Regions from separate parts of the Ruegeria sp. BHSA162 genome, predicted to be linked through region 2. Evidence: riboswitches for the same ligand, from Rfam matches in the RefSeq annotation. Region 2 holds a riboswitch; each other region holds the start of a gene.
The links. Region 2 has a riboswitch for cobalamin ahead of AC2FM5_RS04975 (hypothetical protein). Riboswitches for the same ligand answer to the same signal wherever they lie in the genome.
Positions count from the first base shown of each region.

Region 1: another riboswitch for cobalamin. It lies ahead of AC2FM5_RS08650 (CbtB domain-containing protein); the one in region 2 lies ahead of AC2FM5_RS04975 (hypothetical protein).
Region 3: another riboswitch for cobalamin. It lies ahead of AC2FM5_RS13500 (DUF1636 family protein); the one in region 2 lies ahead of AC2FM5_RS04975 (hypothetical protein).
Region 4: another riboswitch for cobalamin. It lies ahead of AC2FM5_RS09815 (DUF1636 family protein); the one in region 2 lies ahead of AC2FM5_RS04975 (hypothetical protein).

Region 1 is NZ_JBXWSK010000021.1:38,539-40,732, reverse strand. It holds gene cobF (precorrin-6A synthase (deacetylating)) at 1-488, shown strand, start outside; cobalamin riboswitch at 532-740, shown strand; gene AC2FM5_RS08650 (CbtB domain-containing protein) at 777-947, shown strand; gene AC2FM5_RS08645 (CbtA family protein) at 952-1,650, shown strand; gene AC2FM5_RS08640 (hypothetical protein) at 1,715-2,194, shown strand, end outside.
Region 2 is NZ_JBXWSK010000009.1:23,171-25,364, reverse strand. It holds gene AC2FM5_RS04985 (alpha/beta hydrolase family protein) at 1-365, opposite strand, end outside; gene AC2FM5_RS04980 (TetR/AcrR family transcriptional regulator) at 450-1,022, shown strand; cobalamin riboswitch at 1,051-1,268, shown strand; gene AC2FM5_RS04975 (hypothetical protein) at 1,355-1,762, shown strand; gene AC2FM5_RS04970 (protein-tyrosine phosphatase family protein) at 1,766-2,194, opposite strand, start outside.
Region 3 is NZ_JBXWSK010000049.1:7,361-9,554, reverse strand. It holds gene AC2FM5_RS13505 (FecCD family ABC transporter permease) at 1-608, opposite strand, end outside; gene AC2FM5_RS13500 (DUF1636 family protein) at 589-987, opposite strand; cobalamin riboswitch at 1,091-1,298, opposite strand; gene AC2FM5_RS13495 (hypothetical protein) at 1,943-2,194, shown strand, end outside.
Region 4 is NZ_JBXWSK010000026.1:34,968-37,161, reverse strand. It holds gene cobW (cobalamin biosynthesis protein CobW) at 1-526, opposite strand, end outside; gene AC2FM5_RS09815 (DUF1636 family protein) at 529-912, opposite strand; cobalamin riboswitch at 995-1,199, opposite strand; gene AC2FM5_RS09810 (LysR family transcriptional regulator) at 1,272-2,147, opposite strand.

The sequences.
Region 1 (2,194 bases), on a different contig from region 2:
TCGCCCTGCGCTGGCAGGAGGCGATGGACGAACACCCCGAGGCGCGCACCGTCGCCCTGCTGATCTGGGGCGACCCGTCGCTCTATGACAGCTCGCTGCGAATCGCGGCGCGACTGGACCCGCAGCCGAACACCAGGCTGATCCCCGGCATCACGGCGCTGCAGGCGCTGACGGCGGCCCATGCCATGCCAATCAACGAGATCGGCGCGCCTTATCTGGTCACCACCGGCCGGCGCATCCGCGACGAGGGCTGGCCCAGCGACGCCGATACGGTTGCGGTGATGCTGGATGGCGAATGTTCGTTCCAGATGCTGGACATGGCCGATTTTGACATCTGGTGGGGGGCTTACGTGGGTATGCCCGAGCAGATCCTGATCAAAGGTCCGCTGGCCGATGTGGCCGATGAGATCCTGCGCACCCGCACCGAGGCCCGCGCCTGGCACGGGTGGATCATGGATATCTATGTTCTGAAAAAGCGCGGGAATTGACGCGAAAGGTCGCAAATGGCGATTGCGCCACAGCGGCATTCACGTCTAAATGGACGGGTCTGGTCCTGCCGGAGACATCCGGATGCTAAGAGGGAATTTGGTGCGGCCTGCGCGCAGGTCAAATCCGAAGCCGCCCCCGCGACTGTAAGCGGTGAGCCCTGTTCAACCAGCCACTCCCGATCCGTTCGGGGGGAAGGCGAACAGAGGCGCTGACCCGCAAGCCAGGAGACCTGCCAGGCGAACAATGAAACACCGGCCGTCGGGTGCGGCGGCACAGGAGGACAGAAAATGACGACACAAACGCAAACCGCATCAACGGCACGCGCTGGCATTCTTTCGGCAGTGTTCGCGGCAGCCCTAGGCCTGGGGATCATCACCTTGGCTGGTCACGTTCAGGCATCGGCGCTGCATGACGCCGCGCATGACGTGCGCCACGCAACCGGCTTCCCCTGCCACTAAACCAATGTTCAGTCGCATTCTGACCAGCGCGTTGTTCGCTGGTGCTGCAGCCGGGTTGATCGTCGCCCTGCTGCAGTTGGTATTCGTGCAGCCCGTGTTGCTGCATGCTGAACTCTATGAATCCGGAGAGCTGGTGCATTTCGGAGCCGAAGCCGTCTCGGCCCATCCCGAACTGCCGGGCATGTTCTCGGACCTGACCCGCGACGGGCTGAGCGTGGTGTTCACCATGCTGACCTATACCGGCTATGCGCTGGTTCTGGTCGCCCTGATGTCGCTGGCCGATGCGCAAGGCCACCCTGTTGACGGGCGCACGGGCGTGCTGTGGGGCCTGGCCGGTTTCATCGCCTTTCACCTGGCGCCGGGCTTCACCCTGGCCCCCGAGGTTCCGGGTGTTGCCGCAGCCGACGTGTTCGCGCGGCAGATCTGGTGGTGGGCAACCGTCGCGGCTGCTGGTGTGGCCATGTGGCTGATCGCCTTTGGTGGCAACATCGTCAGCTATCTGGTTGCGGCCGTGCTGTTGATGGCCCCGCACCTGATCGGCGCGCCGGAACCCGACGTGTTCACCGGGCCGGTTCCGACCGAGATCGGGGCCCTGTTCGCAGCACGCGCCTTTGGCGTCGGCCTTGTGGCCTGGGTGCTGCTGGGTTCGTTTGCCGGGTATTTCTGGCAAAGCGAGGGCAAGCGCGTCGAAGCCGCGGCCTGAGCCCCGAAATCCCACGACCCGCCGGCGCCCAACCGGCGGGTCATTTGCTTTTCAAGGAAACATGATGACACGCTCGCTTGCTCTTTTTGCGATCGGTCTGGTCTTTGGTGGGGGTGCCGGGTTCGTGCTGGCCGCGGCCAACGGCGTCACCTTCGATGGCCACGACCATTCCGACCCCGCCCAACATGGCGGCCATCACGCCGAGGCCATGGCCCATGACCACAGCGCCGCCATCAACCTTCCCGCCGGACCTGACGCGCCGGGGCTGGAGATCGCCGTCTCCCCCGACCCGATGGCGGGTTGGAACCTGCATGTGATGCCAAAAAACTTCCGCTTCTCGCCGGAGAACGCCTCGCTGGACAACAAGCCCGGCGAAGGCCATGCGCATGTCTATGTAAACGGCGTCAAGCTGGCCCGGCTTTATGGCAACTGGATGCACATTTCGGACCTGCCCAAGGGCGACACTACCATCGAGGTCTCGCTGAACGCCAACAGCCACAGCCCGCTGGCAGTGGATGGGGTGCCGGTCAGCGCCTCGGTCACG
Region 2 (2,194 bases):
ATTCCACCGACCGAATGCCCGATCACCCACAGTTTTGCCTGCGGGTATCGACGGTGCATCTCGGCACGCGCTGCGGGCATGTCGATCAGCGCCCAGTCCGCCATCGTGGCCTTCGAGTCTTTCAGCCGCCCGGTCAGCGAATGCTCGAAATCCCGGTAATCATATGTCAGGCAAGCCATACCGCGCTCGGCGGCCAGCCAGCGAGCAAAGTGCTGATAGTAGTCACGTGGCACTCCTGTTGCGCCGTTCAGCACAACAACGGTTTGCGGCTCGACCGCCGGAGTGTAAAGCCGCGCCGCCAGCTGGGTCTGGCCCGACGGAAACTTAAAGTCTTCCACGTCAACCGCGTGCTGCGAATCCAACATCTTTGCCTCCAAACACTCTGGACCGATCGGTCTAATACTTTGTGTCTGGACCAATTGGTCTAGGCCTGTCAATATTTGGCCTGCATGACCCAACGTCCACCAAACACCAAAGATCGCCTGATCGTGACTGCCGCCCGACTGTTCCAGCGCTCGGGCTATAACGGTGTCGGTCTGGCGGAATTGCTGGCCGAAGCGCAAGCCCCCAAGGGTTCGCTTTATCACCATTTTCCAAAGGGCAAGCCGGATCTGGCCCTGGCGGCGGCCAGTTGGGCCTCGGACGGGATGTTGAGCATGATCGCTGCGGCATTCGACGACGCCGCGGATTTTCGCGACGGGGTCACCACCCTGTGCCACAAGATCGCGAAGCTGTTCGACACCTCGGCCCAATGGGAGACCTGCCCGATCGCCGCCACCCTGTTCGAAAGCCCCGACAACCGCGCGTTTCGGGAACATGCAGACCGTCTGTATGAAAGCTGGATCATCGAAGTTCGAAACCACGCCGCGCGGTTCGGAGTTTCCGACCCTGAAAATGCTGCGGACACCCTGTTCATCGTGATGCAAGGCGGCTGGCAATTGGCCCGTGCCCGCAGGGATTCGAATGTGCTGCGCAGACTGCCTGATCTGTTCCCTTGGGACTCACTCCGGCAACCGGGCTGAAACCGTCTTGACTCGATCCCGGATACACCGCTAGCGATGAGGGGATGGTTCCCGTGCCGTTTCGGTCCGGGATGAAAAGGGAACACGGTGCGGTCCAACCCGGAACTCCGGAGCGGACCAAGGCCGCGACTGCCCCCGCAACTGTAGGCGGAGAGCGATGCCTAAATACCACTGACCGCAAGGTTGGGAAGGTCGGCAAAGCAAAGACCCGCAAGTCAGGAGACCTGCCATCAAACGTGAAACCGAAACTCGGACGGGGTGTCCGGGCAGGGTCTGGCCTTGAAACCGGCGTCTGTCCAAATCCACCTCGCCCAGCGCGCGGAGGGCGCAACATGATTTGGAAGACCGATACCCATGAATTCGCGGCAACCATCTGCCAGCGCACCGGAAAGACCTGCCCGGCATTGGCGCGCATGGCACGGGCCATCGCGCAGGCAATGGCGACGGCGCAGGCGGCTACATCCCCCGACTTCCAAGTGGAAGGCAGTAGCGAACTGGCCCATTGCGAACATGGCTGCACGGCGCGGTTCGATGCACGTCCCGAACGGATCCGCGTGTATTGCGGAGCGGCCGCCGACACCCCGTCCGACTGCCTTGATACCTACGCCGACATGCTGTTTGACGACCAGAGCGACGCCCTGCCTGCGCAGGTCATCAGTGATCGACCCTGTGCGATGCTGCAGGCCACGGCGATCATGCCCGTGGTCAGGGCCGAGCGCGAGTTCCGCGCAACCGCCTGAATGTCAGGTCGCCAGTGCCTCGCGCGCTGGGGCGACGGCCCAGTCCATCTGAGCATCAGTCTCAACCGCGCAGGGGCGTACGGCCCGCAGGCGTTTCAGGGCCTGTTCCGGCTGCTCGCCGCTCTCGATCATCAAGCGCAGAACAACCATGCCAGACCGCCCACAACCGCCCCGGCAGTGGACCAGTACCCGCCCGCCGCCCGACAGCGCATGGCGGGCGGCGGCGCTGACTTCGGGCCATCGGCCGGATATCTCGGTCGACGGCGCCGAGAAGTCGGCGACCGGAAGATGCGCCCACCGACAGGCGCGCCGATGAATGTCACAGCCCAATTCGCCCGCACCCACAGAAACCAGTTCGGCAAGGGTTGTCATCGAAATCACCAGCCCCGGCGCCCAGGCTGAAATCAGGTCCAGATCTCCCTCATAGTCGCC
Region 3 (2,194 bases), on a different contig from region 2:
AACCAGGTGCCGCATGGCAGCAGGATCGCCAGCGGGTAGATCAGGTATGACCATTGAGCCAACCCCAACCCGCCCAACATCCAGAACACGACCGTATGGGCCGCCTTGGGATCGCCGAGGAAAATCAGAATGTTGGCGCCAGCCATGATGACGAAAGACACCGCCACACCGGTCAGGACCAGGCGGTCCGCGCTTGTGGCGCCGGCCCAGCGGGCAACGCTCAGGACCGTCAGCGTGGCCGCCAGGGCACCCAGAAACGCCATGACCGGCACGGTCAGAAGCCCCAGAAACAAGCCGGTATGCAACAAGGCAAGAATGGCTCCAAACGCGCCGCCGGCCGAAATGCCCAGCAGGTGCGGATCGGCCAGCGGGTTTCTTGTGACCGCCTGGAGGGTGGCCCCGACTATCGCCAGTCCGGCCCCGACCATGACGGCAAGCAAGGCGCGCGGAAAACGGATTTCCCAGATAATCGCGGCGCGGCCCTTTGACCATGTCGGCTCGTCCGAGGATAGGCCGGCTTCGTGCAGCAACACTCCCCAGACGGTCTTGGTGGGCAGGTGACGGTATCCACCGACAGCAAAGGCGCGCTCATGAGGCGCAATCCGCATTTTCCGAAGACGCAGCCATCGCGGCTGGAATGCGGGCCAGCGTCGCGTGGCGAAGCCCGGCCGGGCGGTCGACCGAGCTGCACCATCCATCGCGCAACTGCTGGTACAGCCGGGCGAATTCCACCAATGCCCCGGTCTCTTCAGACGTCAGGCCGCCAAACAGGTAAGATGCCTTGCCCGGCGCGTGATAGGCGACGGTACAGGGTCGGGTGCACCCGGCCATGCAGGCCGCACCGGAAACGTCAAAACCTGCCAAACCGTCGTCTTCGGCCAGCGCGGCGCGCAATCGTCCGATCAGGTCAGGCCCGGGGCGTACGGCTGCGCTCTTGGGTCGGCAAGATAGGCAAACCGTGATGTGATGTGTTGATTGTCGGTTCATTTCGCCCTCCGCGAAATCGCGGGGCGGAAAGGGAACCAGTCATGTCAGCGGCGCAAGCCGAAAATGCCATCTTGGCCTCCTTCCGGGACACCCCGCCCGGGTTGAGTTGCGTTTGATGATGGCAGGTCTCCTGACTCGCGGTGTATGGCTTGCCCCGCCTTCCCAGACCTATCGGCCCAGTGGCATCCGGGGGTCGCACACCGCCTACAGTTGCGGGGGCAGTCACGGAATTGGCGTCAGAACGGCGCCGCACCGTATTCCCTTTTACCCGACCGCCGAAACGATCGGGAACCATCAGCGCAAATCTCATCCATGAGTCGGGTTGCACTGTCAACGACGTTCTGGGCGGGTGCGTAATGGAGGTATCCAGGCGACCCTTCGGCACCACCTGAGCGACAGACCGGGCCGCGAATCACGTCGTTTTGACCAACTGGATTAAGATAGCTCGGAAGGTCCCGAAACACGGCGGCGCAAGCGGGCCGACTGCCAAGCCTCCGTGAGCGGCCTCGCCTTTTCTCTTTGAATGCAGAAGCCTATCGTTGGCAAGCGTACAAAATTTACGCGCGGAGAAATCATTGATTTATCCTGTGATTGATTCAAACATACGAATTCGACACAACTTTAGCTTTACCTCCGTTGTTGTCGCTGTCGCCCGTTTCGTCGGGCCCTTCCGACTGCTGGAGTGAGTGCTGGCGGTCGGAAGGCATTTCACGAAATTCAGCGTTGGGAGGACGCGGTGCCCGGACTTAACTTACGAACCCTTCCTCGAAACTTCGCACCGGTTTTTGCCCATGACGTCATTGCGTCAGCACGCTTTGTTCACGGTCCCGGGGATCGGCAGAATATCTGTCTGCCAGCTATGTCATTGGCGGCAAAACCGGGGACCGCATAGACGTGAGCACGCAAAAAGGACCACCTATTCCACAAGCATCAGCGAACCCAAGAGGAGAAGAAAATGATTAACAAAGTTATGATGATTTCAGGCGCGACGTGTTTCGTACTGCTAGCGGCGTGTGACGACACCAGCACGTCAAGCGCACCTGCCGAACTGACCCCCGCCCAACAGGCGTGTCTGCGAGACGTGGCCAAAACAACAAACAATTCGCAAGTGGTCGTGCTCTCATCCGCGTTCAGCGAGGCTGGAACACAAGTTACCGTTGGGGTTGGAGAGGATCGGGCTCCGTGGAATTGTATTGCCTACAGTGAT
Region 4 (2,194 bases), on a different contig from region 2:
AGATCTGATCCTCGAACACCTCGGACAGGGGCGTTTCGTGGTCGATCGAGTCATCGGCCATGCGCTGGGCATCCACCGCCGCGACATTCGGGGCGAAGCGGCCTGCGGCCACGGCCTCGGCATCGGCCAGAGCGATCACGCCGTCCACGGTGATCTTGGAACGGATGTCGGGCCAGTCGAACGCCTTGAGCAGCGGTTTCGGCAGGGCCAGACCGCTGGTTTCGATCAGGATGTGATCGGGGCGCGGGTCGAGCGCCATCAGCGCCTCGATCGTGGGGATGAAGTCATCGGCCACGGTGCAGCAGATGCAGCCATTGGCCAGTTCCATGATGTTTTCCGCCGGGCAGTCGGGGATCGCGCAGCTTTTCAGGATTTCGCCATCGACGCCCACGTCGCCGAATTCGTTGACCACCACGGCCAGCCGCTTGCCCTGCGGGTTTTGCATCAGATGGCGGATCAGCGTGGTCTTGCCCGAGCCGAGAAAGCCGGTGATGACGGTGACGGGAAGTTTTTCGAGGGTGCTCATGCTCATGCTCCAATCGGGGGAATGCGGGCGGCGCAGTTCTTGCGGAAATGTTCAGGGCGGTCGCGCCATTTCACAAGGCCATCATCGGCGGCCAGATATTTGGTGGCGCCTTCGACGATGATCTCGACATGGTCGGATTCGTTCAGGTTTTCATAGACGAAGGTCCAGCGCGACGGCCCGCCGCGCAGAACGATCGAACAGCCCTGATCGCAGTTCGACAGGCATTCGACCGGCTTCAGGGTGATGCCCTCGGGCAGGTCGGCAGCGGCCAGCGCCTTGTGCAGCAGCGTGCCGGGGCGTTGGGCGTCATCCTCGATGGGCAGCCCGCGTCGGCAGGTGGTGCAGACCAGCAGTTCAACTGGTGTGGTCTCGGTCACGTCTCTCATCCCCCCTCACTCGGTTGTCGGGGGACGGGGTATGCGCGGGCCACGTTGCGGACATGGGCCCGACACCGGAACACCCCGTCCGGTTTGTCTTCGGGCGTTGGCAGGTCTCCCGGCTTGCGGATGTCAGAGCGGCGCTCTGTCGGATGTCCCGCCTTCCCGGCCAGCAGCCAGTGGCATTTGGGCACCCTCTCCGGTCACGGTCGCGGGGGCGGCTGCGTTTGACGGAAAACCGCTGACGCATTCCCTTTTCATCTGCTTGCACAGACACCAACGCAAGCGACATGCGGCACGGGCAGGGGGGTTGTCAAGCGCGCGGGGCCAAGTGCCTCGCGTCGGATCGAAAAAGCGACTTGCCGGGATCAATCCGCGGCATCGCCGGCCAGCCGGTCGCGCAGCCAGGCCAGGAACAACTGGGCAGGGATGGACGGAGGCGCCGCGCTGACGCTGCGGATCAGATAATGCGACTGGGCAAAGGGAATCGCCGGCCCCGCAACCCGGATCGGCGCGCCCTGGGCGATGGCGTTGCGCGCGAACCGCTCCAGAACGGTGGCATAGCCAGCGCCGGCCATCACCAGTTGCAGCGCCGTGACGGTCGTATCCGCCGAATTACGCGCGGGGCGGTCGGGCAGGTCGGTGCCCGTGGCCTCGAAGTACCGCGCCCAGTTGTCCTCATACCCCAGAATGTGAATCAACGGGCCGTTTTGCAGGTCTGGCGCCGGGTCCTGCGCCCGGCAGACGGGCACCAGCCGTTCCGAGCACAGCTGTTCGGCCGCAACTCCGGGCCAGTCGCCATAGCCCAGCCGGATTTCCACGTCCACATCCGCAGGCGCGGCCGAGTCGTTCCAGATATGTGACACCAGCCGCACCGGGATCTCGGGGTGCTGGGCGCTGAACGCGGGCAGCTCGGCCGCGATCCAGTAGGTCATCGTCGATATCGCCGCCCGGATGGTCAGCGCCTGCCGCGAGGCGGGGCCGAACAAGCTGTTGGTGGACAGCGCAATATCCGACAGCGCCCGGCGCACGGTCAGCGCATAGGACTGGCCCAGCTCGGTCAGCGACAGGTGTCGGGCGTTGCGGGCAAAAAGCGGCTGCCCGAGGTCCGCCTCGAGCGAGCGGATATGCAGCGACACTGCCGTCTGGGTCAGGCCCAGTTCCTGCGCGGCGGTGGTGAAGTTCAGATGGCGGGCGGCGGCTTCGAAGCTGCGCAGCCAGGCCGGATTGGGCAGGCGGTCCATTCAGCACCAAAATATTTTGCATTTAGATTGACTTATTATTCGTTTCT